DNA from 2 places in the Undibacterium sp. Di27W genome. Region 1 is predicted to be linked to the other one. Evidence: riboswitches for the same ligand, from Rfam matches in the RefSeq annotation. Region 1 holds a riboswitch; the other holds the start of a gene.
What was found. A riboswitch is a leader RNA that binds a small molecule or an ion and turns the genes downstream of it on or off. The one in region 1 is predicted to bind cyclic di-GMP.
Positions count from the first base shown of each region.

Region 2: it holds a riboswitch for cyclic di-GMP, as region 1 does, so the genes downstream of both, ACO0LF_RS26145 (peptidase S53) here and ACO0LF_RS24745 (response regulator) in region 1, are expected to answer to the same signal.

Region 1 is NZ_JBMPOS010000014.1:120,072-135,919, forward strand. It holds gene ACO0LF_RS24725 (hybrid sensor histidine kinase/response regulator) at 1-3,575, opposite strand, end outside; gene ACO0LF_RS24730 (methyl-accepting chemotaxis protein) at 3,647-5,452, opposite strand; gene ACO0LF_RS24735 (chemotaxis protein CheW) at 5,535-6,080, opposite strand; gene ACO0LF_RS24740 (response regulator) at 6,116-6,481, opposite strand; gene ACO0LF_RS24745 (response regulator) at 6,555-7,469, opposite strand; cyclic di-GMP riboswitch class I at 7,611-7,681, opposite strand; gene ACO0LF_RS24750 (pyridoxine 5'-phosphate synthase) at 7,846-8,574, opposite strand; gene ACO0LF_RS24755 (alpha/beta hydrolase family protein) at 8,730-10,703, opposite strand; gene ACO0LF_RS24760 (acetyl/propionyl/methylcrotonyl-CoA carboxylase subunit alpha) at 10,906-12,909, opposite strand; gene bioB (biotin synthase BioB) at 13,050-14,078, opposite strand; gene bioD (dethiobiotin synthase) at 14,091-14,786, opposite strand; gene bioF (8-amino-7-oxononanoate synthase) at 14,786-15,848, opposite strand, start outside.
Region 2 is NZ_JBMPOS010000016.1:68,089-83,936, forward strand. It holds gene ACO0LF_RS26140 (multicopper oxidase family protein) at 1-548, shown strand, start outside; gene ACO0LF_RS26145 (peptidase S53) at 624-3,242, opposite strand; cyclic di-GMP riboswitch class I at 3,328-3,414, opposite strand; gene ACO0LF_RS26150 (hypothetical protein) at 3,663-4,331, shown strand; gene ACO0LF_RS26155 (hypothetical protein) at 4,522-5,034, shown strand; gene gluQRS (tRNA glutamyl-Q(34) synthetase GluQRS) at 5,131-6,012, opposite strand; gene ACO0LF_RS26165 (LysR family transcriptional regulator) at 6,045-6,962, opposite strand; gene ACO0LF_RS26170 (pirin family protein) at 7,082-7,783, shown strand; gene ACO0LF_RS26175 (NAD(P)H-dependent oxidoreductase) at 7,872-8,441, shown strand; gene ACO0LF_RS26180 (hypothetical protein) at 8,499-8,954, opposite strand; gene ACO0LF_RS26185 (hypothetical protein) at 9,120-9,446, shown strand; gene ACO0LF_RS26190 (alpha/beta hydrolase fold domain-containing protein) at 9,884-10,753, opposite strand; gene ACO0LF_RS26195 (VOC family protein) at 11,076-11,480, opposite strand; gene ACO0LF_RS26200 (VOC family protein) at 11,534-11,938, opposite strand; gene ACO0LF_RS26205 (YciI family protein) at 11,950-12,300, opposite strand; gene ACO0LF_RS26210 (VOC family protein) at 12,337-12,759, opposite strand; gene ACO0LF_RS26215 (alpha/beta fold hydrolase) at 12,909-13,973, opposite strand; gene ACO0LF_RS26220 (RNA polymerase sigma factor) at 14,035-15,300, opposite strand; gene ACO0LF_RS26225 (long-chain-fatty-acid--CoA ligase) at 15,454-15,848, opposite strand, start outside.

The DNA.
Region 1 (15,848 bases):
GTAGCGCGACGGGCCGACAAAGAATCATCGACCACCAGAGCGGTGCGCACCTGCGCAGCCTGGTGATCTGCCTGTGCAGGCAAGCCAGTATAGGCTTCGCCCACATTGATATACTGCGGTGTCGATGCGCGCAATAATTCCGGCAAATCGATGACAGGTGCGACGCTACCATCACCCAGGATGACCGCACCTATGGTGCCCTGGATTCTTGGTACATAGCGACCAAATTTCTTGACCACGACTTCACGGCCATCAACCAGTTCCTGCACTTGTATTGCACAGGTGGCCCCGGTATCGGTACTGACCAGCAAGACCGGATAACCATAGCTACGGGTTTCCTTACGCTGGTCCGGCATACCCAGCAAGCTATCGAGCTTCAGCAATTTATGGACTGCATCACCAAAACGATAAACCGGCTGGTCTGCCAGCATATCGATTTGTGCATCAGTGATGTAATGGATATCGATGATGCGGCGGCTGGAGATGGCCATCATATGACCACTGACACGCGCCATCAGGGTATGTTCGGACAAGAGACTGGCAGGCAGGCGCAGTTCCACCACCAGGCCCTGGCCTGCGACTGAGCGCAGGTTCAGCGAACCTTTCATTTCCAGTATGCGTGCATGTACCATATCCATGCCTATGCCACGACCAGAAGTCTGGGTACTGCTTTCGCGGGTGGAAAAACCTGGCACCAGGATGAGCCTGGCCAGTTCTTCTTCTGACAAAATGCGCTCAGCGCTGATCATCTTGCGTTTCAAGGCGGTGCGACGGATGGCGGCATAATCAAGACCTGCGCCATCGTCCTTGCAACGCACGACGATGGAATTGCCTTCGCGGGCGAAACTCAATTCTATCAGCCCATCTGCAGATTTTTGCAAGCCCAGTCTATGTGCTGCGCTTTCTATGCCATGATCAATCGCATTCCGTAAAATATGCATGAGAGGATCGGTCAAATCATTAAGCATATTGCTATCGATATTGGTATTGGCACCGAGTATGTTCAGATTGACCTGTTTGTCGAGTAGACGGCAAGTCTGGCGTACACTGCGCTGCAGGCGCGAGACTATGGTCGTTACCGGCACCAGCCGCGTCCGTATCACGGCATGCTGGTTTTCCATTTGCAGACGGCGCTGGACTTCCAGCAATTCTGCCAGACCATGCAATTGCTCATCGATGTGGTTGGACATCTCGAAAGCATCGGTGCGTGCTTCCACCAATTGCGCGGTGATGGTGTGCAACTCGCTGTAACGTTCAAATTCAAGTGGATCGAAGTCACCATCGGTAGTGCTGATGCTGGCTTTTTTCTGTGGGCTGCTCATGCCACGTACATCGACCAGGGTTTCCAGGTCGGCGATGAGTTTCTGGAACAGGATGTCTTGCTTTTGTATGGCCTTGGATTGTTTTTGTGTCTGCTTTAATTGTTCCTGGATTTGTGCATTTGAAATGACATTTTCACCTGCCAGGCGCAGCAATTCGTCAACCACTTTTGCTGGTACACGCAGCATGGGTTCAGCCGCATGTGAGCCTGGCTCTACCAGATCAAGTACTGCGCCAGTAGCCAATGTTGCTGACGCAGTTGCAATTGCCTGACTGGCAGAGGCAATCTCAGGGCGTGCAACAAACTCACCACTATGCATGTACCTGACATAGTCACAGACTTGCTGCAAGACTTGTTGTGATTGCGCTGGTGCCACACCGCCGTCGACCACCGCCTCGCTCATGGCTTCCAGGCAATCACCTGCTTCGGTCAATAATTCTGCCAGGGTCTGGTCTGGCAGGCTTGCTTTATCACTGAGGGCAATCAGCAAATCTTCCAGATGATGGGTCAGATTGGCGATGCCCGCGATACCCACGGTATTGGCGGCACCTTTAAGGGTATGCGCTGCCCGTTTGGCTTGTTCCACATCTTGCATACTGCCAGTGCCGCTGGAAAATTTTTCTATGGCGCTGGTAAAATTACCTACCTGTATAGGCAGTTCCTGCAAGAGGCCATCGAATAATTCGGTGTTCAAATCATCCGGCAATTGTATGGAAACATCATCTTCTGTAATTGCCACTTCTGCGTCTTCCTCACCATGATTGTCATTGATGAGCTCGATATTGATCAGTTCAGAAAACAGGGATGCATGCTCTTCCGCCAGCGCAGTGGCCGCCCATGCCCCATCCATCAGCAAGGCCAGCAATTCCAGCGCTGGCACTTCTTCTGTTGGTGTATGCAGATAGGCTATCAGCCTGGCTGGCAATTCGCCCAGCAGATTGGCTTGCTGACTACTCAGAGCGACTGTCTGTGCGCTTACCAGATCAGCCAAGACCGATAAGAACTTATGCAGGGCCGTCAGCCCTATGGATTCAGAAGTCGTCGCTATACGCAACAAGGCTTCAACATAATTTTGCAGGGCCAGGCTGCGCTGCCCCTGGTCCTCACCTGCGGCAATGACAGCCGCCAGGTCTTCTGCCAGCATTTCCGCCATTAGGCTGAATTCCCGGGCGAACAAATCCAGCATATCGCTGCTGATTTCTTGCGCGGATGGGCTGTGTTCAGTTTCGTCGATGTGTTGAAGTTCAGTATAAGTTGCTTCGGCTACAGTATCGCTGACGTTGTCAATTTCCTTGTCAGTTTCGTTGTCAGCCTCCGTGACAAGCTCTGTTGCAGTTTCTGTCTCTGCACTATTCCATGCAGGATCATAGATAACATCCAGCAAGCTCGCCACCAGCTCAGGATTATCGGCATCAGCAATACTATCCATCAGCATCAGGGGAAAGCGCTGCAAGATGCCCAGCTCTGTCTCGCTCAATGCCTGAGTAGCTTCAGACCTGAGTGTGACGACATCGGCAAAAGCATGGCAGGCATCTGCTACTGCATGCATGGACAATTGCTCGGCACAGGTAGAAAAGGCCTGTAATTGCGCAGCATAGCATTGCAGGGTAGCAGCATCAGTTTCACCACCTTGTCCAAAATGCTCATCTGCGGCCAGGGTCATGACCAGAGCATCCAGAGCATCATGCAGGTCAGCAGACAAATTCTGTTCTGCTGCCTGTGGCTGCTCAGCAGGCTGGGCAGCTTCGACAAAGGCCGGGGCGGCTGCGGGCACCAGAAATAATGGGGGAGCGTCTTCGACTTCTTCTACCGGTGTCAGTGGATCGCTGTTCAGCAATTGCCGTAATTCACCGGAGTCAACATGGCTCAGGGGCAAGGGCCAGCTGGCAGTCGATAAATGATCTATCAGGGTTTCTATATTTTTATTGCCATGATTCAGGGCATGGCTGGCCAGCAGGTCTGGCCATTCGCTGAGCAGATAATATTCTGCTTCACTGAGACGGCGGTTCTGGTTATGCAGGCTGATGAGGTTGCGTTCTATCAGTGCACATACCCAGTGCAGGCCAGGCATGTCGGCAGCGCTGGCTGCTGCGCGTATGCGACGCAATTGCTCTATATAGCCGGCCAGGGCACGGGTAACTACCGCAACATCCGTTGAATGTGTGGCATCGGTTTCCAGGGCATTGAATACCTCATCCAGGGCACCGAGGACGACATGGCTGAAATCTGTAGCATGGTTTTCTAGCTGTTCCATACTGCCTCAGATGGGTAAGTTGTGAGGTGAAAAGCCTGCGCATTTTTGCGCAGGCTTGAGCCGGTTGGCGATCAAGCAGCCAGTTTGAACACGCGCACAGTGGACAAGAGCATCCTGGCGTACTCCACCAGGTTGGTGGTTTGCGCTGATTGTTCATCGAGTTGCAAACTGGTTTCCTGATTGGTTTTCTTGATCTGTATCGCTCTGTCCAGTAACTCCTGGCTGGCCTTGGCCTGACCATGGGATTTGATGGCAATTTGCTGTACAGACTCAACCAGCTCAGACGTGGCATTCTGCGTTGCCTGCATTTGCAGACCGGCCTGCTCTGCCAGACGGCTACCTTCTACCACCTGGGCGATTGCCGAGTTCATGGTGTTGACCGTATCTGAGGTTTCCAGCTGGATGTTATTGACCAGGCCAGAAATTTGCAGCGTCGCCTGGCGCGCATTTTCTGCCAGCCTTTGCACCTCATCAGCAACCACCGCAAAACCACGGCCGGCTTCACCGGCTGAGGCTGCATGCATACTCGCATTCAGCGCCAGGATGTGGGTACGTTCAGCAATCGCATTAATCAGACCGACCACGCCGGAAATTTCTTGTGAACGTTCACCCAGGCGTTTAATCCGTTTTTCTGTTTCACGTATGATGTCGCGGGTACTATTAATACCACCCACGGTGCTGTTAACCGTATCCATCGCCAGTTGGGTTGAGCGTATCGCATTGTCAGCAGCGCGGTTGCAGGTTTGTGCCAGGTCAGCAATATTGCGCATTTCTTCAGATGCCGTGGACAGTGACAAAGTCGTATGTTCCACTTCCAGCCTTTCTTCTGCTGCCGCTGCCATCACATTATCAGACTGGGCTTTTACCTTCAGCGTAGCCTCGGTCACGTCGGCAGAAATATTACTTACATCCCGCAGCACTTTGGCAGTTTCGCTGGTCAGCATGTTCAAGGCATCGGATACCGCACCTGTCACATCGGCAGATACCGGCACTTTCACAGTCAGATCTCTGCTCGCCAGTTGCGCCACCGCCTGCAACAGGACCAAGACAGATTCATTGAGTTTTTCATTTTCATCTTCGATGGATTTACGGCTGGCTTCACGTTCATCCACCATCTTGTCGAACTGGCGTGAGAGTTTGCCGATTTCATCCGGTTGATTACTGCGCGCCCTGACTGTGGCATCGCCCTGTGTCAATTTCTGCATAACACCGATCAGATGCGATACTGGTTTGGTGATACTGCGCGTCATCCAGTAAGCAACACCGGCTGCCAGCAAGATGGACAAAGCTGCCACCAGCGCCAAAATGTTTTTGGCATTGAGGTAAGTGCTATCGGCGGCGGCACCATCCTTGTTCACCAGCTTGGTTTGATAGTCAATCAGACTGTCCATGGAGGTGAACCATTTTTCCTGGTCGGCTTGCAGATTACCCAAGAGCCAGTTGGTAGCTTCGGTTTTTTTACCTTCCGTCGCCAGGCGCAGGAATTCCCTTTGTGAAGCACCGTATTTATTACGTGCCTCGGTAGCTATCTGGAAGATGCCTTTTTCTTCGTCACTGACGATCAGTTTTTCAAAACCGGCGATGTTTTCATCCTGGTTCTGTCTGCGTGACAAAATCAATTGCTGTTCTTTTTCAATTGCTGACTGTTCGTTCAGGAGCAGCATATTACGCATGGAACGCGCATTGGCATTGACATTACCCAGCATCTTGTAAGCCAGCACCACCTTAGGATAGCTACCATCCACAATACGATGGGTACCATCATTGATGCTCTTCAGGTTGGACATCGCCAGCCAGGCCGTTACCGCCAACAGCAGCAACACCGCTGTAAATCCCAGACTGAGCCGGATACCAATATTCGGAGTACGTAATTTCATTTTGCTCTCCACAAGAAAAACATCAACAATGACTGCCTGGTCAAATCAACAGTAGGGGATCAACCGATTCCAGCTTTATGCTTTACGTGCTGCGGCTGAGTTTTTCAAAAAAACTTTCATGATTGAAGTCCAGCCAGACCTTGTCATCCTTGACAAAGGCACCTGGTACATGAGCTTCCAGTGTTGCCGGCAGTTGCGGCATTTGAGTGATGTTGCGCAATTCCGTCAGCGGTTGCGGATAACTGTCTATCAGCATGCCGACGGCATTTTCTGCCTTGTCCAAAATCAGAAATAATTTGGAGGAGGTGACTTCTGACCTGCGACCGCTGAGTACCAGGCCCAGATCAAAAATGGGCACCAGATTGCCACGTAAATTAATCAGGCCCAGTAAGTAGGCTGCAGCACCAGGCAGTGGTGCAACGGCTTGTGGCCGTATCACTTCACTGCCAACCTCAGCCTTGATCAGCAAGTTCATTGATCCCACACGATAGCCATAACGCTTTCTTTCGACTAGCGGTGCCACATCGCTCCACAGCAAGTCAGCGGGTGGGTTGAAGCGCTCCAAAGCAGCACTGGGAGGCAGCCATTCCCTGGTCTCCCCGGCATTGCTGGACGTGGACTGATGCATGACAGCTCCCTGGCTTGGGGTGGATGAATGGAAGATCAGACTGACATTTTGAGTTGGTCAATAATCTGGTCAGCGGTATAAGGTTTGGCGACATAACCTTTGGCACCTTGCAGCTGGCCCCAGATCTTGTCGGCTTTTTGCGATTTGCTGCTGACAAAGACGATAGGGATACCCTTGGTGGCAGGATCCTGACTCAGGTTGCGACAAGCTTCATAGCCATCCATCTCAGGCATGACGATGTCGAGAAAAATGATGGAGGGTTTTTCTGCCTTGGCTTTTTCCAGTGAATCCTTGCCGCTCGACGCTGTCACCACCATATAACCGGCATCGCTCAATATGGCTTTGATATTGGCCAGTTCAGTAGTGGAATCGTCAACGACAAGTGCTTTTTTCATGCTCATGATGTGCTCCCGGATGTGTAGGCTAGGCACCCTGATCCCCAGGGCAAAGGTAAGTATGCATGCTCCCGATAAATCAACTACCCATGACCAGGTCGTGACTCTTATCCATGGTGAAAATAGCCTCACCTGCAGTCAGGGTCTTTTCCACCACGGCGCGAAATTTCAGATGTTCTACGGGTTTGGTCAGATAACTGCTGCAACCGGATAAAGAACCACGTATGCGATCGAAGGGTGAAGACTTGCTGGTCAACATGACGACAGGTGTACGCTTGGTTTGCGGTTGGCGACGGATGATCTTGCAGATTTCATAGCCATCAGCACCAGGCATGACGATGTCGAGAAAGATGATGTCGTAGTTTTTCTTCTCCAGCATCTGCAAAGCCTGCTCACCGGTTTCAGCACAATCCGAAGCAATTTTCATGGAACGTAATTCCAGGTCTATCTTGATTCTGGCGGTAGGGCTGTCATCGACAATCAGCGCGCGATATCCAGTCTGTAATACTGAGGCAGGTGGCGCTTTTTGCAGCAAAGGCTGTACGACTGCAGTTTTGTCTGTCACAACCCTGCCAGCGGCAGATGTAAGCTGAGCAGCAGAAGATGTCGCAGGCAAGAGCTTGGCCAGTTCATCCGCAACCTGATCAAGCAAAGCCAGCATCTTGGTAGGAACCAGAGGGTGCAGCAAATGGTATTTACCTGGCTTGGCCTGCACTGCATTGGAGATGAATACCGTCGCTGGTTCAGGAATATTCCGCGCCTCTATCAATTCCTGCAAAGCGGCCCTGGCCTGGGCATTGTCCGGGTCAAGTATGACGATATCAGGATCAACGGCCTGGCTGGCATCGAACAAGGCATAAGAATGCTTGCGTCCACTCACCATGGTCAGACTGAGTACGCTGCGCACCAGACGCAATTCATAATCAGATAAACCAAAAACGCCAATCAGGATTTTTTTTGCAGCGCCGGGAAGCGCGGTGGAATTGCTGTTCATGAGCGACCTACCTCTTGACGAAAAACCGCTTATGCGGATTACGGTACCTGGCTGCCCTGCTTAATGTCTCCTACAAAATCCAGCTAGCCCTTTACGTCACATTTCCAGCGACACATGGTCATCTTGGGTCATCTTGATTTTTGTATCAACCTTTGAGCGAGGGCCCTATAGTTTTGCGTCCCATACTTTCATATGGTTTGCCTTTAAACACTACCGACACTTCCCCTGTAATGCTGACAGCATGTCAGGGAGAGAACATCAGCAACAGCGCCTCATGCGAAGCACCGTTACCCCAATGTAGTTCAAGAAATTGCAGGCTACAAGGAAAAAGTTAACATTTTTTTGCGTTTGATTTTTCTTTATCAAAGACACAAAATTAACGCGGCTGACAGATTTTTGCGTATTTGCCTAGCACTTCAGACATGCCCGACTCTATGCATTCCACCACCACGGCATGGCCTATGGAAACTTCCAGGATGCCAGGGATACTCAGGAATTTTTGCAGATTATCCAGGTTCAGATCATGCCCGGCATTAACACCCAGGCCAGCATCCTGGGCGCGCTTGGCAGCCGCCACAAAGCCCTGGAAAATGTCTTCCCCATGCGCCGTACCAAAGTGCTCGGCATAGGGTTCGGTATATAGCTCAACCCGGTCAGCACCCAGCTCTTTGGCAAGATGCATGTCCATATTGTCATAGTCGATAAACAAGCTGCTGCGTATGCCCAGGGCTTTGAGTTCGGCCAGTACCGGGCGCAAGAAATCAGCATCCTTGCGCAAGTCCCAGCCATGATCCGAGGTCAGCTGGTCAGGTGCATCCGGCACCAGGGTACATTGCGCTGGACGATTGCGTTTAACCACTTCCATGAAATCTGGTGCAGGGTAACCCTCCACATTCAATTCCACACTGCGTGACTGGCAAAGCGCACCTAGTGTTTCCACGTCGCTATAACGCGCATGCCTTTGGTCTTGTCTTGGATGCAAGGTAATACCACGCGCCCCCAGGTCCAGGCAGCGGGCGGCAAAGGCTTGCACATCAGGGTAATTGCGGCCACGTGAGTTGCGCAGCAGGGCGATTTTGTTGATATTGATGGAGAGTACGCTCATGTTCTTCAATGTGTCCTGTCAAAATAATATCAAGCTCTTAGAAGCTGATTAGCTTACAAGGCCAGTTTTATCCATGGATAGATAGGGTCCATCATGAGCGTCATGCTGCATACGCGCAAGTAACACAGCCCCTGTATTTCTTGCTTTATCTGTTATTACTTTGCGGTTTTCAGTGACTTTGCCAGAAAAGCTTCCAATTCCTTGAAGAACAACATCCTGTGTTCATACATGCTTAAATAATGATCGCCATTTTCCAGGCGAATAAAACGGTGCGGTGTTCCAGCCTCGGTCAGTGCAGCGTCCATCATGACACTTTGTTCTACACTGACACTACGGTCTTGCATGCCGTGAACAAGGAGGACTGGTGCCTTGATCGTTTTCGCCAGAAAGCGTGGCGACGTGGACTTTAACCTGGCCTTCTCTTCGTCAAGCGAGCCTACCTGCTTCTCAAACAAGGCTTTTCCGTTTTGATATTGTGACTTGTCCAGGCCCATCTCGAATAAATCGGAAACCCCGGCAAAACTGACGGCGCATTGATATAGCTCCGGTGTTTTCGCCACGCCCATCAAGGCAGCGTAGCCGCCATAACTGGCGCCGACGATGCAGATACGTGCAGGGTCTGCCGTGCCCTGCGCTATCATCCAGCGTGTTGCATCGCTAAGGTCATCCTGCATCTCTTGCCCCCAGCGTTTCAAGCCAGAAGCCATGAGCTTGCTGCCATAGCCGGTGGAGCCACGGAAATTGACCTGTAACACCGCATAGCCACGGTTGGCCAGGAATTGCGTCCAGATATCAAAGCTTGCATCATCATGACCTTGAGGTCCACCATGCACCAGCAATACCGTAGGTAAATTCCTGGCCACGGCAACTTGTGGCAAACTCAGGTAGGCAGGTAATTTCAAACCATCATGTGATTTGATCGTCACCATTTTTTTACTGACCATGGATGCAGCTGGCAGAGCAGGATAATTTTGCGCAAATAATTCCAGCGTGTTAGCAGCATCATCGCCCAGATAAAACTGTCCCGGTGTCTGATGATTGCTGGAATGGACAACATAGCGGTTTTCATCGGCACTCATGCTGACGAGTTGATTAATACGATTGGGTATCGCATCGTCTATGAATTTCGCCAGTTCGCGACGGTTTTGTTCCCAATAATTGATTTCTGCCTTGCCTTCGAAACTTGTGCCAAGCAAGCCAATTGCCTCGCCCGTCTTGTTTGAATAGACCAATTGGCCATTCATGTCGAGTTGCGCATTGGCCAGCACCAATTCCGGCTTTGCTTCAGCTAATCCCAGGTCTACAGTAAACAATGCCTGACGACCCTGATGATTACTCAATATATACAATTGATTAGGGTTCTTGCCAAAACCCAGGGGTGTCACAGCCTCGGCACTCAGGGCTTGATAAGACCAGCGCTTGCGCCAGTTACGGCCATCTGGATCACATACATGGATTTCTATATCTGTCTTGTCCTGATAAATACCCAGCCTGACCCTGTGCTGGCGATCTGTCATCCAGCTATGAAAATGCTGACGTGCAGATTGCACCAGGCTGCGCGATGCAGTCTCCAGATCGAGGGAATAAACGCCAGGATCTATACTTCTTTCCTGATCAGCCAGCATGATCAGTACATGCTTGCCATCATCAGGCGAAAAATCGATCACCCTGTCCTGGAACTGCGGCAAATAAGGCCCACGCACACTATTTGGCTTGACCAGGTTAACCACACTCTTGCCATCAATACTGACAGCCAGCAAGCGCGTCTCCAGTACATCGACACCGCCGGTATAGCCATTCACTATGCGTCGTTCCGGGAACAATGTGCTCACCAGTAATTTGTCATTGCTGACCCAATGAACCCACTTGAAATTGAATTTTTTATTATCTGTGGACAGCAAGGGTTTGGACTGATCCCATGCCTGGCCCAGGGTATTGACAACGATACTGCTAGTACCTTGCTGATTGACCAGCATGGCGACTTTTTTACCATCTGGTGACAGGCTCAGGTTTTGTACTGCAGGCAAGGCAGCAAATGCTTCTACAGGTAATTCTGTAGCAGCCTGGCTGATGGCAGAATTTGTCAGGAAAAGAACCGTCAGTAATGCGCAATAAAAACGTGACTTCATGTGCTACACCTTTGTAGTTAGTTGCTTGCCCTGCTGTGCCCTGGCCTATATTTCTATCGCGACCATATTCTCTGCACAACAAAATTCCGCTATTCTATTATGAAAAAAATACGGAATTAATTTAAGTGCAAATAAAAAAAGCGTTCCCTTCAAGGAAACGCTTTTTGAACATCAGGCACTTACAGCTTGCCAGCCACCATGCTTACTGCTGGAAAGCCAATAACTGCGCCCCTTCAGTCACCTGATCACCAATCGCATACAAAACTTCATCAATGACACCGTCATGCGGTGCAGAAATCGTATGCTCCATCTTCATGGCTTCCATGATCAGCAGGGCATCGCCCTTCTTCACTTCCTGCGCCTTGTTGACGAGCACGGCAACGATCTTGCCGGGCATAGGTGCTGTCAGGCGACCAGTTTCAGCCTCGGCTTCACCGGCATGTGCCAGTGCATCTATGTAATGCAGGGCTGTATGTTTGCCTTGGCTGAAGACATGGAAATGTTCACCATCGCGCACTACCGTGGCAGCCACGGTCTGGTCTGCGATCTTGATGACGATATCATTTTCATGCGCCAGTGCCAGTTTGACTTGCGCTGTCGCTGTACCGGCCTGTACTTGCCAGCCATCTGCCAGGTAAGTCACTTGCACTTCATGCGTCTGTTCTTCTTCTGTGAATTGCAGGCTGCGTTGCATCAGGCTGTTCATACGCCAGCCGTGGCTGGATTGCCATGGGTCGCTGTTACTACCCTTTATGGATTTTTCTGAATTCAACAATGCGACGACGGCCAGTGCCAGCGTATTCAGGGTGGCGGCTACCGGTGTCGGGAACAGTTCTGCCTGATTGCGTTCTATCAGGCCAGTATCCAGATCAGCGCCTGAAAAAGCTGTGCTCGTGACCAGGCGTGACAGAAAGGCGATATTGCTGTTCAAACCGACGATCTGGTATTGTGCCAGTGCTTGCGCCATACGGGCCAGTGCTTCTTTCCTGTCCTTGCCCCAGACTATCATCTTGGCGATCATAGGGTCATAGAAAGGCGAAATCGTATCGCCTTCACGCACGCCGCTGTCGATACGGAAAGCCGCCGGATCAGTCGCGCCACCGAGTTCAAAATTCACCGCAACAGGGGTGCGTGCATGACGCAGAGTACCTATCGATGGCAGGAAACCTTTTTCCGGATTTTCTGCATACACGCGTGCTTCAATCGCGTGACCATGGATCTGTAATTCATTTTGTTGCAGTGGCAGTTTTTCACCGGCAGCAACACGCAATTGCCATTCCACCAGATCAGTACCGGTGATCATTTCTGTCACCGGATGTTCAACCTGCAGACGGGTATTCATTTCCATGAAATAGAAAGAACCATCCTGGTTGGCGATGAATTCCACCGTACCGGCGCCAACATAGCCAACTGCTTTTGCAGCGGCCACGGCAGCATCACCCATGGCCGCACGGCGTTCTGCCGTCATGCCTGGTGCTGGTGCTTCTTCCAGTACTTTTTGATGGCGGCGCTGTACCGAGCAATCGCGCTCAAACAGGTAAACGCAATTACCGTGGGTATCAGCAAACACCTGGATTTCTATATGACGTGGTCTTTGCAGATATTTTTCTGCCAGCACTTTGTCGTCGCCAAAAGAATTGATAGCTTCGCGCTTACAGGATGCCAGTGCATCTTTGAAGTCAGCCGATTTTTCGATAACGCGCATACCCTTGCCACCACCACCGGCACTGGCTTTCAGCAAGACCGGGTAACCGATACGGTCAGCCTCGGCATGCAAAAAATCAGCATCCTGGTTATCGCCATGGTAGCCCGGCACCAGCGGCACATTGGCTTTTTCCATCAAGGATTTCGCGGCGGATTTGCTGCCCATGGCTTCAATTGCCGAGGCTGGCGGGCCTATGAAGGCAATACCATTCTTGGCACAAGCTTCGGCAAATTCACTGTTTTCTGACAGGAAACCATAGCCAGGATGTATCGCCTGCGCGCCAGTCGCCAATGCGACTTGTATGATCTTGTCGGCACGCAGATAACTCTCTTTGGCGGCAGCAGGGCCTATCAATACTGCCTCATCACAAACCGCGACATGCTTGGCATTGGCATCGGCTTCGGAATACACAGCGACAGTCTTGATGCCCATGCGGCGTGCGGTAGCAGCAACACGGCAAGCAATTTCGCCACGGTTGGCGATAAGGATTTTGGTAAACATGTCTCTAACCTTTTGGGTGGATGTATCTACGATAATTAATTGCGATTATTAGTCATCAGAAAAAGGCTCTTCCTTCGCTTTGCCTTCCTCTGTGTCTCCATTTTCTCTGTGTGCTCTGTGCTGAAGATTTATGGTTTTAATCAACCACAACTACCAGCTTTCGCTTCGACCTTGCCACGCGTCTTCAAGCCCAGTTTGTCGAGCAGTACACGGTCATCCTGCGCTTCAGGATTAGCCGTAGTCAGCAATTTATCACCGTAAAAAATCGAATTCGCGCCAGCCAGGAAACACATGGCCTGGACAGCCTCACCCATCTGGCGGCGACCAGCAGAAAGGCGCACACGCGCCTTGGGCATGGTGATGCGGGCAACAGCTATCGTGCGCACAAATTCCAGCGGATCAAGCGGGTCCAGGCCATGCAAAGGCGTGCCTTCTACCTGCACCAGGTGATTGACAGGTACGGATTCTGGATAGGGATTCAAGTTCGCCAATTGTGCGATCAGACCAGCGCGCTGGCGGCGTGATTCACCCATGCCGACGATACCACCGCAACAGACTTTGAGGCCAGCGCTGCGTACATGACCCAGCGTATCGAGCCTGTCCTGGTAATCGCGAGTGGAAATCACATTGCTGTAAAACTCAGGTGCAGTATCGAGATTATGGTTATAGTAATCCAGGCCCGCATCTTTCAAACGCTGTGCCTGTTCTTCCTTGAGCATGCCCAGAGTCGCGCAAGTTTCCAGACCCATGGCCTTGACTTCGCGCACCATGGTTTCTACTTTTTCCATGTCACGGTCTTTAGGTGAGCGCCATGCTGCTCCCATGCAAAAACGGGTTGCACCGTTTTCGCGGGCAGCTTTGGCAGCGTCCAATACTTCGCGTACATCCAGTAATTTTTTGGCTTCTACACCAGTGTCGTAACGTGCCGCCTGCGGGCAATAGCCGCAGTCTTCTTCGCAGCCACCAGTCTTGATGGACAAGAGTGTCGCCAGCTCTACATCACCATCAGGGAAGTTGGCGCGGTGTGCAGTTTGCGCCCTGAACATCAAGTCATTAAAGGGCAAATCAAACAGGGCCAGTACTTCATCCACGGGCCAGGTTTCGGCTTCTATCTTCTTGACCGGTGGCTGGAATTGCATGGCTTGCAAAGTCGTATCAGTAGCTTGCATCTTTGTTTCCTTTTACTTCAATTGACTCAAATCCAGATACGAGGCAGCAGCTTTTGCCTTCTCGTGATCAGGAACATTCAAACGGGGAATATGCCCCAGCATGGGTGCTGCTATGCGCTCACGCAGGGCGGCAATATTTTCTTGTGGGTATAGCATGCTGGCATCAACGGTATTGGCAACCCAGCCTGCCAGCCTCAAACCGCGGGCGGCGATGGCGTCAACAGTCAGCAATGCATGATTGATGCAACCCAGACGCATGCCGACCACCAGTATCACAGGCAAATCCAGGGCTTGCGCCATGTCTGCCGTCGTCACTTGCTCATTCAGGGGCACGCAAAAACCGCCTACACCTTCCACCACCACGGCATCTGCCTGTTCACACAATTGTTGATAGCTGTTGACGATGTGCGACAGCTCTATCTTCACCTGTTCCAGCTCAGCCACGATATGCGGTGCTGCCGGTGTCTGCATCAGGTAAGGACATACCAGGGCCAGCTCTGCCTTGACGCTGGCAGCGGCGACCAGCATGTCCACATCTTCATTATGCAAGACGCCATCACGCATTTCTGCACCAGCGGCGATCGGCTTCATGCCTACAGCCTGCAAACCTTGTGCCTGCAATGCATGCAGCGTCGCAGCGCTGACCAGAGTCTTGCCTATCTCGGTATCAGTGCCGGTTACGAAAAAGTCATGCTGCCGTTTTTGCATCAGGCCACCTCGGCAAAACACTGGGCCACATAACTCATCTGATCCAGACGGTTGATGGCCTGCACCAGTTGCAGTACCTGGATTTCTGTATGTGCAGCGGACAGGGTTACGCGCAAACGTGCCGTACCGACAGGCACGGTAGGTGGGCGTATCGCGCCTACCCACAAACCCTGGTCCATGAGATTGCCAGCCACTCTTAGCATGGCGGCATTGTCACCGATGAGTACGGGTTGTATGGCTGTATCCGATGGCATGCCCTGCCAGACCTGCAGGTGCAGGCCATCGCTGAACAGGCCTATCAATTTTTGCAGATGCGCACGTCTTTGCTGGCCTTCTTCACCAGCAATGATATCGATACTAGTCAGCAGTGCATGCGCCAGTGCCGGTGCGGCAGCAGTCGTATAGATATACGCGCGGGCACGTTGCACCAGCCACTCAATCACAGTTGCATCTGCCGCGACAAAAGCACCACCTACACCGGCAGCCTTGCCCAGCGTACCCATATAGACCAGATTCGGTGACTTGATATTCAGGTGCTCCAGCACGCCACGTCCATGCTGGCCCAGCACACCAAAGCCATGCGCATCATCGACGATGAGCCAGGCATCATAACGCTCGCAAATTGCCAGCAGAGCGCCCAGCTCTGCGATATTGCCATCCATGCTGAAGACGCTATCAGTAACGACTACCCTGTGCTTGGTCTTGCATTGTTGCAGCATGCGTTCCAGCGCCGTGTAATCGCGGTGCGGGAATACCTGCACGGTGGCACGCGAGAGGCGCGCGCCATCAATCAGGGATGCATGGTTCAGTGCTTCAGAAAATACGGTCGTGTCTTTATTGATGGCCAGTGCAGTGATAACCGCGAGGTTGGCCATATAGCCTGTGCAAAAATACAGGGCGCGGGCATTGTCGATATGCGGAGAGACAAACTCGGCCAGGCGTTCTTCCAGCACGGCATGGGCACGGCTATGACCACTAATGAGGTGTGATGCACCACTGCCTACGCCGTACAACGCTGCACCTTCCTGCATGGCCTCTGCCAGTTTTGGATGTGCTGCCAGA
Region 2 (15,848 bases), on a different contig from region 1:
CGCGCTGGCCTGAGGTGACCGTGGATATTGCCGTCGGCCAGATGCGCCAGCTGGAATTCGTCGCCGATGAAGAAGGTGACTGGTCCTTCCATTGCCACAAGAGCCATCACACCATGAATGCCATGGGCCACAATGTGCCGTCCATGATAGGGGTTGATCACAAGGATGTGGCCGACAAAATCAATAAGCTCATTCCTTCCTATATGGCCATGGGTGACAAGGGCATGGCCGACATGGGGGCCATGGAAATGCCACTGCCGGATAACACCCTACCGATGATGATGGGGGAAGGTCCCTATGGCGGGCTGGAAATGGGCGGCATGTTCAGCGTCGTCAAAGTACGCAAAGACCAAAAGCCTGGTGATTATCAAGATCCGGGTTGGTATAAGCAGCCCAAAGGCACGCAGGCTTATGAATATACCGGGCCAGTTGCCGATGCCCCTCCGCGCCAGACTCAAGATGCGCATGCAGGCATGCAGCACCATGGACATGCCATGCCGGAAGTTGAAGTACAAGTTAGGAAGCCGCAGGGGCATGGCGGACATTAAAATTTTGTAGTAAAAAAAGGGCGGGATCATTTGACTGATCTCGCCCTTTTTTCCATTTCAGTTATTGCGCCTCAGTTATTTCGCATTAATGGTGATCGGCACATTTGCAGTGGCAGTCCTGCCTGCATTGTCGGTGACGGTGATTTTCAGCGCATAGCTGCCTGTCACTGGGCTGGCCCAGCTGGTGCTGATATTCAAGCCACTCATGGCAAAGCCCATGCCCAATGGTGCACCGGCAATGGTAACCGATACCGACGTTGCACCAGGATCACTGATACTGATAGACCCGCTCAAAGCCTTGCCAGCGACTCCTGTCATTGCCGGTGCATTGATGCTGATGCCCGAGGCTGTGATAGTGATGCCTATCGTCGCTTGCCCAGTCAAGCCTGTCTTGCTGTCTTTTGCGACGACACTGACAGAATAATTGCCGGCAACAGGGCTGGCCCAGCTGATCGTTCCTGCAGTATTGATGCTCATGCCTGCTGGTGCGCCGGTCAAGGTATAAGTGACAGGGTTGGCTGCCTTGACAGTGACAGTGTAAGACAATGCTGTACCCACCAGGCCATTGATGCTGGCGGCAGTCAGGGCAGGGGCAGGTTGCTGGGCGATGACGACGGTATAAGTAGCCTTGCCAGTCAAATTGGTTTTACTGTCAGTGGCATTGACGCTCACCAGGTAAGTACCAATCACGGGTGAGGCCCAGGTGACCACACCGCTGCTATTGATGCTCATGCCAGATGGTGCACCTGCCAGGTTAAAGCTCATGGTATTGGCCGATGTTGCCGTTACATTGAAAGACAGGGCAGTGCCAACTATGCCATTGATGGTGCTGGCTGTGACGACAGGTGGCACGGGAGCAGCAATGATCACGGTATATACACCCTTGCCACTCAAGCCGGTTTTGGCATCAAGTGCAGTGGCGGTGACACTATAAGTGCCAGCCAATGGCGTGGCCCATGTCACGATGCCTGCGCTACTGATACTCATGCCTGCAGGATTGCCACTGAGGGTAAAAGTCAAAGGATTATTCGCTGTGGCTGACACCGTAAAACTCAGGGCGGTGCCAACCTGGCCATTAATGGTGGCGGGGCTGACGACAGGCTCGGTCGCGATGATGGTGCCACTCAGGGTGCTGAGCAAGTTGCTGACATTGGGTGTGCCCAGGCCAGTGAGTTGATCATGTCCGGTCTTTGCTGTGCAAGTGCTGCAACTGCCATTACTGCCTTTGGCGATGTCTGCAAAGCTGCTGGCATAGGTGCCGGGTACACTGGCGATTTTGTTATACAGCGTTGCATGTGGCGCACCCAGCACAGGTTTGCCGGCTTGTACCAGGGTCGCATTGGCAATGGCAATAATGCCAGCCCATTGTGGTGTGGACAGGCTGGTGCCACCGGCGCTGACCCAGTTCACTGTACTGCTGCCAGGTGTCATGACGGCGACATACTGGCCAGTATTGGGATCGGCATTCATCGACACATCCGCCACCACTCTGCGTGCAGGTGTGCCCACGCCAGGTACGCTATTGTTTTGATAGCTGGGTGTTGCGGTATAGGCGCTGATGCCACCACCGGTACTTGCCCAGGCAGTCTCTGTCCTGCTGCTGCCAGAGTAGCTCAGACTGGTGCCGCCTACTGCCAGCACATTGGGTGAAACGGCAGGCCATTCCACTTCCGGACCAGAATCACCAGAAGCCGCAAGATAGGTCATTTTGGCAGTCGTGAAAGTGCTTTCCACGCCTGCAGTCCAGCTACCTTCGGTAGAGCCAAAACTCATGGACACCACACCTGGCCCCATGGCATTTGCCAGCTTGATGCCACCTACCATATTGCTCATGGAGGAATCAAAAGCTTCAATCAAAATAAGGCGTGCCAATGGTGCGGTTGCATGCGCCCATTGCACATCGAGTGCAATTTCTGTTGCCCAGCCTGAATCAAATGCCGGGACAGTGCTGCTCATACCACCATTGCTGGTGCTATACACTACCGAGAATTCGCAGGCGCTGGCAGTTGCCGCAGCCAAGGGTAAGGTGCTTGTGGCTGGAATACTTTTTACGGTACATGCAGGCAGGCCAAATTTTGTATTGAAGGCATTTAACTCTGCGACGATATTGGGATCGTGCTTGGCATTGACGATATAGATAGTCTGACCTGCACCCAGTTGCGCTGCCTGGCTGGCCGTGAGGCTGCTCATATTTGTCGGCAGCGCAGGCAAGCCATAGGCTGCCCGTATTTGTGCGGGGGTATAGGTAGACACGGCACTCGTGCCTGCCAGGGGTTGTGCATTTTCTCCTGCTGGTGGTGGTGCGAGATGCTCATGTGGCAGCGAGCGAATTGCTGTAACTGTCAAACCACGACCGCGTACACCTTGCAAATCACGTGGCAAGGCTTGCATGGCAGCGGGCATGTGGGCAGACCTGTTGCCACCAAGGGCATCTATATCAGCTGGCGCATCCAGTAAAACCGGGGCCAGATGAAAGGTGGGGCGGGTAGTTTGCGCAGCTACATCTGGTGCTAAAACAGGTAGCGTTGCCTCCAGTGTAGTGATGCCGCTGGCTACTTCTGCTGGTGGCAAGGCGATGCTGGGTTTGACAGCCTGAGTACTGTCGCCACCACAGGCACTGAGCACACAGGTGCTGATGATAAGGCTCAACCAGGCAGATGGCTTGAGGGCGGAAGAAGAAATATTTTTTGTCATCACTATGCACTCCGATGTGGGCAGAGGGCGGTGATCTGACAGTTAATGATATCTGCAAGCGCTACTATGCTTTTGCAATAACGTCACCGGCAACCCCGCTGCCCTGGCGCGTTAGCGCTGTAGGCCGGTGGCTTTGCGTCGCCGTCTTTCGACGGGTTTGCCCTCAAGTTTTGGAAATTAAAAATTACGATTTCAGAGTACGAATATTTCTCCTCAAAATAAAGCAGAAAAATGTCAAGGATTGTTGAAAGCATGCAGCTAAAACAAGCTTCGATTTCGCTTTGATAACAGAAGCAGATGAAAGTTGTTTTGATGGCTTTTGAATAAAACAAAAGTGTTAATTTGTAAAATCATTTCCCCTATTATTTTCGTCATGGCAGCATGCCTGCCATTATTTAAATTGAAGATGGAAAATTGTTTATGAAAAGTTTTTCAAAGATAACAAGCCTGGGTTTCATGTTTTTTCTGGCACTGACCAGTGCAAGTTCTCAGGCTGCCAAAATCAGCCTCGATGATTGTGATTTGATTACAGCCAAACCTTTGCGCGCAGATTTCCAGACATGGCTGAACAAGAACCGCAAGCTGGCTGGTGAGGGCAATGTTGAAGCATTGACCATGCTTGCTGCCGAAGCCAATAATCGCCTGGCCTGTCTGGAAGAGAAGCTGACTGAAAAATCAGGCTGGACCATGACCATGAGCAGCGCAGACGGCACGAGTGAAACTACCTCGAATCCTGGTATTCCCAATATCAAAAAAAATCCCGACGCCTATGCTGCCTTGAAAGATGCCGTCAAATACACCCATCTGGCCGGTGTGACTGATCCGGCGTATCGCGGCATGTCGGCAGAATTGGTTTTGCGTTATCAAACAACTTTGCCAGACGCCCTGGAAACTGCCTACGAAGATGTGGCGGGTGCCAACCAGCTTGAATGTGTACTCAAACGTAAATTCGGTAAACGCGATGCTCAGTATGCCTGCTCATCGCACAGAACTACGCTGGCGCAATTGACAACTAAAATTCCGGCAGAGCGCCGCGCAGCACTGGATCAAAAAGCGCAGCAATGGGCTGCGGATTTCCCTGTCAAGTAAGTTGCTTGGCGTCCTATTGTCATAGGCAATGCATAGACAATGCATGGGTGTGTGTGGGCTAACGTACAGAGCCTTTGCAGATACCAGGCCAGAATATTTACGATGGAAGTCAACAGATGTGCGGCACAAGCGTTATAGGTAATAAGCACAGCATCTACTTCTGTGAGTAAGTATTGAAAGGGAGTATGCAATGAAAACCATGACATGTAGGAAAGTATTGCTGGCAGGTGCTGCTTGCGCAGCGCTATTCATGACAGCACAATCGCAGGCGCAGAATGTCGGTGTTTCCGTACAATTTGGACAACCAGGATTTTATGGGCAAGTGGACGTAGGCAATTTCCCGCAGCCGCAGGTGATTTACCGTGAACCACGTATCGTGCAAAGGGTGACGGTAGTTGAGCCTCCCATGTATCTGGTCGTGCCCACAGTCCACAGGAATAACTGGAACCGTTATTGCTATAGCTACAATGCCTGTGGTCGTCCAGTCTATTTCGTGCAGGAAAACTGGTATAACACGCAAGTAGTGCCACGTTATAGTGATGGCTATTATCGCGACCATAATTACAGGCATGATGCTTATCGCCATGAAGAATACAGGCGTGATGATTATAGACGTGATGACCATCGTAACGACTACAGGCGCGACGACAGGCGCTTTGATGAACATGACCGCCATGGATATGAACGCGGCAGGGAGCGTTAATTCCTTACCAATCCTCGCTAATGGCTAAGTTTGGCTGATTTCAACAAGGGCTGCATTGCAGCCCTTGCTTGATCGTTACTCCACGCTGTTTTATCGTTACTCTACAGCTGCCATTTTTTCTTTCCAGGCTTGAATTGCCAGTGGCCAGAAAGTGGAAATGTCTGCAATTTGTGAGGGCAGGCTCAGCCCCAGGAATTGCGCTGCCGGTATCAGTGCTTCATGCAGTACATCATTGTCGCCGCGATCAAAAGCCAGGGCCCCGGTTTGCTTGGACAATTTTTCGCCATTGGAATTGATCACCACTGGTACATGCAAATAAGCAGGCGTGCTCAAGCCCAGCAGCTCTTGCAGATAGATTTGTCTTGCGGTGGAATCTATCAGATCAGCGCCACGCACCACATGTGTGATGCCTTGCGCCGCATCATCAACCACCACCGCCAACTGGTAGGCCCAAAAGCCATCAGCACGCTTCAAGACAAAGTCCCCCACCTCGGTCGCCAGGTTTTGCTGCTGCGTGCCAGCCAGCCTGTCTTCAAAAATATAGATTTGATCTGGCACACGCAAACGCCAGGCGCGGGCAATTTTTCCTGCAGCCAGACCATGACGACAAGTACCCGGGTAAATCTGGCTGGCTGTGTCACCCAGGCGCAGGCGTGAGTCTGCGATTTCCTTGCGCGAACAGGCGCAGGGGTAGAGATGGTCGCCCAGCTTTTGCAAGGCAGCTTCATACAGATGCTGGCGCTGGCTTTGCCAGCTGATGTCGCCATCCCAGAGCATGCCGCAACGTTGCAGCGAATTGATGATGTGCTGGTCTGCGCCTTTGACATTGCGGTCAAAGTCCAGGTCTTCCATGCGCAATAGCCATAGCCCATCATGGGCTTTGGCATCGAGATAACTGGCCATGGCAGCGACCAGTGAACCCATATGCAGGGGGCCAGTCGGCGAGGGGGCGAAACGTCCTATATATTTTTGCATCATCTGTTTTGTTGGCGTGGATGTTCTTCAATTACCTAATTACCTATCAACATGCGTTGCACGACAGGGTCTTGCAACTTTTGTAAAAACCACAGCAAAGCCTTGCCCTTGTTGGCATTGCGCCAGACCAGGCGATTATCTTCTGGTGGGCGGTGGACACTGGTTTTCTTTTCTATCAGTGCACCGCTGCGCAAATGCGGCAACGCCAGGCGACGTGGCAAATGGCCGCAACCCAGGCCTGCCAGTTGCGCCGCCAGCTTGGCCTGCATGGTGGGCACGGTCAGGGTGTCCTGGCCGCTCAGCAAGCCTGCTGTCATCGATGGCAGGGTCAGGCCAGTATCACCGATGGCGATCGCCCTGTGGGCCTGCAAAATCGCCGGTGTCAGGGGTTCTTCAGCCTGCGCCAGCGGGTGCTGCGGTGCCACGGCAAATACCCATTCCACACTGCCCAGCAAACGGGTCTGGAATTCACCCTGCATGCGTATGGCATCCGGCCCATAATAGGCCGCACCTATGGCCAGGTCGGCACGGCCAGATACCATGGTTTCCCAGACACCAGACAAAATCTCCTGGCTGATACGTATGCGCGTGCCACAAGCCTGTTGTTCAAATTCCTTGATCAAGGGGATGATATCCTCGAATTGTATGATGCCATCAATGACGATGCGCAGCTCAGCCTCCCAGCCGCTGGCGGCGCGTTTCACGCGGTTTTCCAGCTCTTGTGCGGCATTCAGCAAATGCCTGCCCTGGAGCAATAATTCCTCTCCCGCAATGGTCAGCTTGGCCCTGTGGCCGCGCCTGTCATAGAGCAGCACATCGAGGTCTTCTTCCAGTTTGCGTATGCTGTATGTGATGGCTGAGGGCACTTTATCCAGGGCCGCCGCAGCCGCTGCAAAGCTGCCCTTGCGGTCTATGGCATCGAGGATTTGCAGGGCTTCGAGAGTCAGGTTCATGCTTGTTCAAATAATTTGAATGAGTTGTATGAAATTCTACCCTTATGTCAAAGAATTTGCATGTATATAGTGTGTACATCGCCTGAACACATTCTTCAGGAAATTTGAAAGGGACTTATATGATTACGCTCAGACCATCACAAGAACGCGGCCACGCCGAGCACGGCTGGCTGAAATCACATCACAGTTTTTCTTTTGCAGAATATTACGATCCGCAGCACATGGGTTTTGGCCCATTGCGTGTGATTAATGACGACTGGATCGCGCCTGCCATGGGTTTTGGTACACATCCGCACCAGAACATGGAGATTATTACTTATGTACTCGAAGGTGCGATTGCGCACAAAGACAGCATGGGTAATGGCAGTACGATACGTCCAGGCAATGTGCAGTATATGAGTGCAGGTACTGGTGTGCGCCATTCGGAATTCAATCCGGCCAATACCGAGCACACACGTTTGCTGCAAATCTGGATACAGCCTGACCAGTTGGGTGGCGAACCTCTTTACGGCGAAAAAGAATTTAGCCGCGAAGAAAAACAGGGCCGCTTGCGTCTGGTCGTTTCTGGTGACGGTGCCGATGGCTCCATCAAAATCCGCCAGAATGCACGTCTGCAAATTGGTTTGTTTGATGCAGAAGAAAGACAGGAATTAGCTCTGGCAACAGATCGCCTGACCTATGTCCACGTAGCACGTGGTGAATTGCAAGTAAATGGTATGTCCCTCAAAGAGGGCGATGCCGTGATGATGACAGCCGAAGAAAAACTCGTGCTGGAGCAGGGCAAGCAGGCAGAAGTACTGGTATTTGATCTGCCACATTAAGTTGTGAATACTGGCAAATCACTGATGCAAAACACCTCAGTGATTTGTCTTTTTGCGTAAAAACTCAACATCCACACTGGAGTAAAACATGTCTAAAGTTGCGATTATTTATCACTCAGGTTATGGCCACACCACCAAGGCCGCAGAAGCAGTACACGCCGGTGCAGCCGCTGCCGGTGCTGACGCTGAGCTCATCAAGATTGATGCCGAAGGCAATATCACCGACGCCCAGTGGGAAACCCTGGCCGCCGCTGACGCCATCGTCTTTGGTTCACCGACCTATATGGGCACCGTCTCCTGGCAATTCAAAAAGTTCGCCGATGCTTCTTCCAAGCCCTGGTATAGCCAGGTTTGGAAAGACAAGATCGCCGCAGGCTTCACCAATTCTGCCACGATGAATGGCGACAAACTGTCAACCCTGCATTACTTGTTTACCCTGTCCCAGCAACACTCCATGATCTGGGTAGGCACAGGCCTGATGCCATCCAACAGCAAGGCTGCGACACGCAACGACATCAACTACGTCGGCAGCTTCAGCGGCCTGATGACACAATCCCCCTCCGACTCTTCCCCAGAAGAAGGCCCACTGCCAGGTGATCTGGAAACGGCAAAATTGTTTGGTAAGCGGATTGCGGAAGTGGCTAAGAAGTTTAAGTGAGATGAGTTAGTGTTGAAGTAAAAAGACCCGCTGGATTGATCGGCGGGTTTTTGTTATTCAGATTTGGGCAAGGACAATAGGAAGTTGCTCTATCCAGCTATCAATACGTTTACGCTCTTCTGAGGATAAAAATTCATATAGTTTACTTTTCTTATATTGAATTAAATTTTCCAATAAATCTCGAGCATCCCCGCCAATCACATCAATGAAAACGATATTTCGATATCCATCAATTTCGCATTTGGTAAGAATGATTCTATAAAAACTCAATCGCTCTTCTAAAGTCATTTTGAGGACCGCTTCTGATTGCGAGAAAAGCTCGTTATCCCAATCAGGATAGAGATATTCTGCGTTGAGCACGGCAACTGCTGCAAAACGAGCGCGCATTGTCAAATCGGGCAAATTTTTATAGAAAACGCCATAGAAAAATAAAAACCAAGTAATTGCGACTAGAATGAATGTAAAAAAAGAAGCTCTCACTAACTTTTTTTTAAGGCGAATATTTAAATTCATTTAATAATATTTTAGAAAAAATTCTTGGCTATTGTTTTCAATTTTCAACTGGAAATGCCTGCAATTTGAGCTACGCGGACTATAGGCTTTAAGATTTATGCTTCCATGGAAAACGTTCATAACTATGGAAAAACAATAGCTTTTGTAAATTGGAGAAAATAAGGAATGTATTATTTAACAATTGAAAAGAATGGTGTGAAAATTTGCGATCACCAACCATTTGACGATTATGCAGCAGCTATCTTAGCTTGCTCTGAACACTATAAATCAAGAGTTAATCGAGGTGTACTGTCATTTACAACTGAAACAATAAATGGTGTGTTCGCACGCTCATATGCAGAACTTAACCGACCAGAGCATATTTCAGTCGATGATGACATTAGTAAATATCGATATTCTACTGCCGCAAAATATACTAATTCTTTTGATTATCAAGACTCGGTATTTTTCTTAATTGAAAGTGCAACTGGCATTGATGATGCTAACAGTTGATTTCTACAGGGAAAAATGGGTGATTTCTGATTTTCTGATTTTCTGATTTTCTGATTTTCTGATTTTCTGATTTTCGGGTTTTCGGGTTTTCGGGTTTTTGGATTGTCGTTGCGTTTAGACTTTTCCACTTTTTGGTCTGCAGCAAAGCTCACCCCCTCAGGGGCGGTAAAGCCTGGGGCGTCTTCTTTTGCTTCCTTTTTCTTGGCGATGGGATGGCAAGAAAAAGGAGTAGCTGCCGGGCTACCCCGGCCTGCAATCGTAAATGACGTGTAAAAGCATTTCAAAACAAATACGTAAAACAGTACGAATCTGAGATTAATATACCTAACAGTATGCAACGAACGCCGCTGGATTCCAGCTAAAAGCACGCTGGAATGACGACTTTGAATGTGAGGTAATTCAATCCATATCCTGTTGCGTAAGCAATCCAAAATTTCTTACAGCTTCTCCTTCAAAAACTGCAATAACCGCGGTGCCAGATATCCAGAATCTGTCCCCGGCATCTTGATAGGCTCAGAAGCCCAATAATGCCCCGCATTTTTTAACACGACAGAACTCACAGAAAACCCTGCCTGCTTCAAGGCATGCATGAAGGCTATCGACTGTGCTTCAGGATCAACAAATTTGTCCTTGGCTCCCCAGCTCAACAAGAACTGCGTTTGATTATTCGCCCTTGTCACATATGACAGTGGTGAAGCTTCAAAATAAATTTTACGGTTGTCGATCAGGCTCTCACCCAGAAAACCCTGGGCAATATTATTGTCGGGGTAGTAGCGATTAGAATGTTCCCATTTTGCCGTCAAATCATAACTGCCATAAATACCTACGCAAACCTTGACCCTGGTAGTGGGCTGCATGCCATCTGAAAATGGCGGTTGGTCACCCGCCAGTGCGACGATAGTAGCAAGCTGCGCGCCGGCGGAGTCACCTATCAAGCCTATGCGTTCAGGGTCAAGCTGGTAAGTCGCGGCCTGTTGTCGCAAGAATTGCACGGCGGCGCGCACGTCATGTACAGCTGCAGGATAGAGATTGGCTTTGTCTTTGACCAGTCGGTAGTTGACCGCAAATACGGCATAGCCATTTTTTGCCAGATAGGGCCCCCAGTGCTTATACAGGCTGGCATCGGCAAAGCGCCAGTCGCCGCCATGGACAGCGATGAGTACGGGATATTTACCATCTCCCTTGGGACGGTATAAGTCAGCAGTCAAGGCGGCTTCACCTGTGCCTTGATAGACGATGCCCTGCTGGACTTCATACCTGGTATCTGGCATGGTCGCATGTGCAGCGCCCGTTATGAACAAACTCATGCTTAAAAAGAACAGAGCAGTTTTGGTGAGGTAATGCATTAAACGATGTAAAAGAGATGGGGTGTTATTGAGCGCGGATAGGCGACTTGGCTGGCTGATAATTTCCATTTCTGATTCCATGCAATTTGAAGAGTTTTATCTGGGATATGGTGGCGTATTGTGTCAGTATGTCGCGTCAGCGAGAGTAGATGGCGATAGTGTGATCAAGCTTGAGTCTGCCGTGACGAATTGCATGAAACCGAAAGTGGGGGGGGCATAAAAAAACCGCCTCTTAAGTAACTTAAGTAGGCGGTTTGGTAATTTCAACTCAGCTTGTACAGATTTATTTGCACTCGCCTTCAGCTACCATGTGCACCAATTCCCAGCCATGACCATCGATATCATGGAAGCCATGGCCGTACATGAAACCATGGTCTACGGGTTCTTTGGGGACTGTGGCACCAGCTGCCCTTGCCTTGGCGACGAGGCTGTCGACTTGCTCGCGGCTGTCGCAAGACAGGCAGTTCAATACTTCGGTGCGTTCACGCGCATCGCTGATGGGCTTGTTGGTGAAGCCAGCGAAAAATTCTTCGACCAGCAACATGACGAACAGGTTGTCACCCATGATCATGCAGGCACCCTGGTCATTGGTGAACTTGGCTTCAAAGCGATACCCCAGGCTGCTCCAGAATTCCTTGGAGCGGGGCAAGTCTTTGACAGACAGGTTTACAAAAATTTGCTTATGCATTTTGTCTTCCTTTAATTTTCTGCAGTGTTATTGGAGCAGTGTTGCTGCGCTGTTTATTTGCATTCACCTTCAACTGCCCATGCACAGCAATTCCAGCCATGACCGTCAAGATCATAGAAACCTTGCGCATACATGAAGCCATGGTCTTCCGCTTCGTCAGGAATGGTGGCACCGGCTGCCCTGGCTTTGGCAATGAGGGTATCAACATGCTCGCGGTTGTCGCAAGAGAGTGCATGCAAGACTTCTACCCGTTCATGCGCATCACAAACGGGTTTGTGGGCAAAGCTGGCAAAGAGTTCTTCTACCAGCAACATGACCAGGATACTTTCACCGAAGATGACGCAAACGGATTTTTCGCCGCTGAATTTTGAGTCAAAGCTGTAACCCAGGCTGCTCCAGAACTCTCTGGCGCGGGCCAGGTCTTTGACAGGCAGGTTGACAAAGATTTGCTTGTGCATTTTGTTCTCCTTTAATTTGTTACTGTAGCTGGCAAGTCCAGGGCGCGCACCGGCCGCACTTCTATGCTGCCATGCTGGGCTGGCGGGATTTTTGAAGCCAGGTGTATCGCTTCATTGAGATCCCTGGCATCGATGAGATAAAAGCCAGCCAGCATTTCCTTGGTCTCGGCAAATGGGCCGTCGGTGACGGACAATTGCCCGTTCCTTACCCTGACTGTGGTAGCAGTGTGTACCGGATGCAAAGGCTCGGCTGCCAGCATGTGGCCACTGTCCAGCAAGCCCTGGGCATACATGGCGCACTTTTCATCCGGGCAGGCATTCCAGTGCTCATTGTCGAGATAAACCAGGCACAGGTATTTCATGGGGCCTCCAGCAAAGTCGAAATAAGATTGATCTGATTACAGTGGCAGCGGTTCGCCGTTGACTATCCATGAAGTGCCATATTTATCAACCAGCATGCCCCAGGACTTGGCCCAGAATGCAGGTTGCACCGGCATGGTGACCTGGCCACCTTCTGCCAGCGCATTAAAGATCTTGCCGGCTTCTTCGGTGGTATCGTAATTCAGGGCAAACGAAACACCCTTGATGCCCTCATACGGCATTTGTTGCGGGCAATCACCGGCAAACAGTAAACCGCCATCCGGCAATTCCAGGCGTGCATGCAGGATGCGGTGGGCTGATTCAGCCGGTATCATGGCTGCCATGGGTGACTCGGCGCCACTCATCATGACGGTGATTTTGCCGCCCAGGACTTGCTCATAATAGTGCATGGCTTCTTTGCAGTTACCATTGAAGGACAGGTAAGCGATAGGATGTGGCATGGTCATTTCCTTTTATTAATTTTCATTTGGTTGGATTATCGTGTGAAAGCGTCTCCACATCTGATAGTCGAATGGCTGGACAGTAAATCGACACTACTTCAAAAAAATAGTTAATTTTTTTTAGATATCTGAAAAATTGCCATTCAGCATTAATTGCTCAAGGCTCGCACGCGCTCATTAAGCAGCTTTAATTGTGCCTCAATAAATGGCAAATTGGGATCATGCCCGGCGCGTGGTACGAGGATATATTCTTTTTGCGGTGCAGTAATGCTATCCACATACTGGCGGGTAATCTCTGGCATGGTCAGCAAATCTTCTGCGCCCTGGACAAAAAAGACTGGAATAGCGAATTTGCTTGCCGTCTCAGGAAAATCCACGGTGCTGAACATGCCATCGCCCTTGTAGCCGACAAATTTGAGGAAAGAGTAATCTTCGCCAGCTTCGTAGTCAGCCAGCGCAGCGGGTGTTGCATAGGCAGGTTCTGCTGACCACCATGTTTTTGGGGCAGGGTCGGTACTCAGTGCTTCATATTTGCGGATAGCCTTGCGCAAAACGCCGAAATTGCGTGGATTGCTCCATGGTGGTGGGCCTAGTGCGCTTACTTTGCTCACCGTCTCCTGGTCACCGGCGGCTTGTGCCAGGTTCAGCACCTTGTTGTAACTGCTGGTCTGATTCGCCCGGTAGCTGACCACTTGCGAAGTGCCCACATAGGCATAAAATAATTCAGGCCTGGATATGCTCATCTGCGCACCCAGTATTGAACCCCATGAGCTGCCCGTCAAAATGATTTTCTTCTTGCCCAGATGCTGGGTCAGGTAAGTCGCCACAGCGACGCCATCGTCTGCCATTTGCGCAATGCTCAATGGTGTGTCTTCACCAGGTTTATTCCTGCCGAATGTCTTGCCCGCACCACGCTGGTCCCATTGCACGATAGTGTAATCTTTTTCCCATGCGCCATAAATCGCACTGGCATAGGGGCTCATGGTATTACCCGGCCCGCCGTGTACGATCAGGACGACGGGGTTGCTGCAATGCTTGCCCTTGATGGTGAGCCATTGGGGTATGCCACCTACCTCAACAAAGCCTTCTTCGTTGATGGCCTGGCTTGCAGACTTGCAGGCAAGGCCAGGTGACATTGCTGTTGCTTCGGCCAGGCATAATGCAGGTAGCAGACTCATTAATAAAGCGGGAAGAACCTGGTGCAGTTTTGCCATATATCTCCTTAGTGTAGGGCAGACTTCTTATTTTTTGCAGGGGGAACGACGTCAGGGGGATTTAATTTCTTAATGCCTGCAAGCGGCGCTCAATAAAGCGTTTTTCCGGCTCTTGTTTGCAGAGTTTTAGCGCCTGTTCATAGGATGCTTTGGCCTGCACCAGATCAGCATTGCGGCGACACAAGTCAGCCCTGGCTGCGTGGGCCAGATGGTAGCTTTGCATTTCCTGTTTTTTCAGCAAGGCTTCCACCAGTTGCAAGCCACTTTTTAATCCACCGGGGCACATGGCAATGGCGATGGCGCGGTTTAGTTCTATGATGGGGCTTGCTTCTACTCTTAGCAGGGCGTCATACAGACCAAGGATCTGCGGCCAGTCAGTCTCTGCATAAGTAATGGCTTCTGCATGCACCGCGGATATTGCGGCTTGCAGGGTATAAGCAGCAAAGCGGCCAGCGCGCAAAGCCTGTTCCACCAGGGTGCAGCCTTCAGCTATCAATTCTTGATTCCATAGTTGCCTGTCTTGCTGTTCAAGCGCGATCAATTCGCCCTGCTTGTCCGTTCGGGCGGGGCGGCGTGACTCATGCAGGAGCATCAGCGCCAGCAAGCCACTGACTTCAGGTTCTGGCAATAACTCTTGCAGCAGGCGTGTCAGCCGTATGGCTTCTGCCGCCAGGTCCAGGCGCAAGGCAGTGTCACCGGCAGAGCTGGAATAGCCTTCATTGAAAACCAGATAAATCACTCTGAGCACGCTATGCAGACGCGCTGGCAGTTCTTCTTTTTCTGGTACCTGATATGGGATTTTTGCATCGCGTATTTTGGCTTTGGCACGTACTATGCGTTGTGCCAGTGTAGGTGCAGGTGTCAGGAAGGCATGGGCGATTTCTTCTGTCGTCAGGCCGCAGACTTCACGCAGTGTCAGGGCCACCTGGGCATCGGCTGCCAGTGCCGGGTGGCAGCAGGTAAAGATCAGGCGCAGCCTGTCATCTTCCATGATGCCAGCTTCAAGCGTAGCATCACCGGGCTGGCCGCTTTCATCCACCAGCGCCTCCACGGTTTCCAGATGCTGGTCCAGGGGATCAAAGCGTTTTTGTCTGCGTATGCTGTCGATTGCCTTATAACGGCCAGCCGACACCAGCCAGGTATGCGGATGCTCAGGCATGCCTTTGTCTGGCCATTGCTCCAGCGCTGCCTTGAAGGCTTCATGCAAGGCTTCTTCTGCCAGGTCAAAGTCACCCAGTAAATGCACCAGGGTCGCAAATACACGACGCGAATCGCGCTGGTAGATTTCCTTGATGCTGTGCTGCAGAGCGATACTGGTCTGTGTCATTGCGATGGCATGGAGGGCATGTTTGCTTAAATTTTAACATCCTTCCCTTATATGCAAATTCTGTTTTTATATGCAGGCGCACATAAAAAGACGTCTAAAAAAAACGCCCGACAGAGCAGGCGTGAACTGGTGCAGCAGAGGTGGAACAAATCTTCAGGCTACCTTTTTTTCATCCCGCAATTCGCGGCGCAATATCTTGCCCACGTTGGACTTTGGCAGTTCTGTTCTGAATTCTATGTATTTGGGTTTCTTGTAGGAGGTCAGTTGCTCCTTGCAAAAACTCATCAACTGGGCGTCAGTCAGTTGTGCATCCTTGCGCACCACATACAGTTTGACAGCTTCGCCAGAATTGCTATCGGGTACACCGACGCAGGCGCATTCCAGTACGCCTGGGTGGCTGGCGACCACGCCTTCAATTTCATTTGGGTACACATTGAAACCAGACACCAGGATCATGTCTTTCTTGCGATCGACCACGCGGATAAAACCACTGGCTTCCATGATGCCTATATCACCGGATTTGAAGTAGCCATCTGCCGTCATGACTT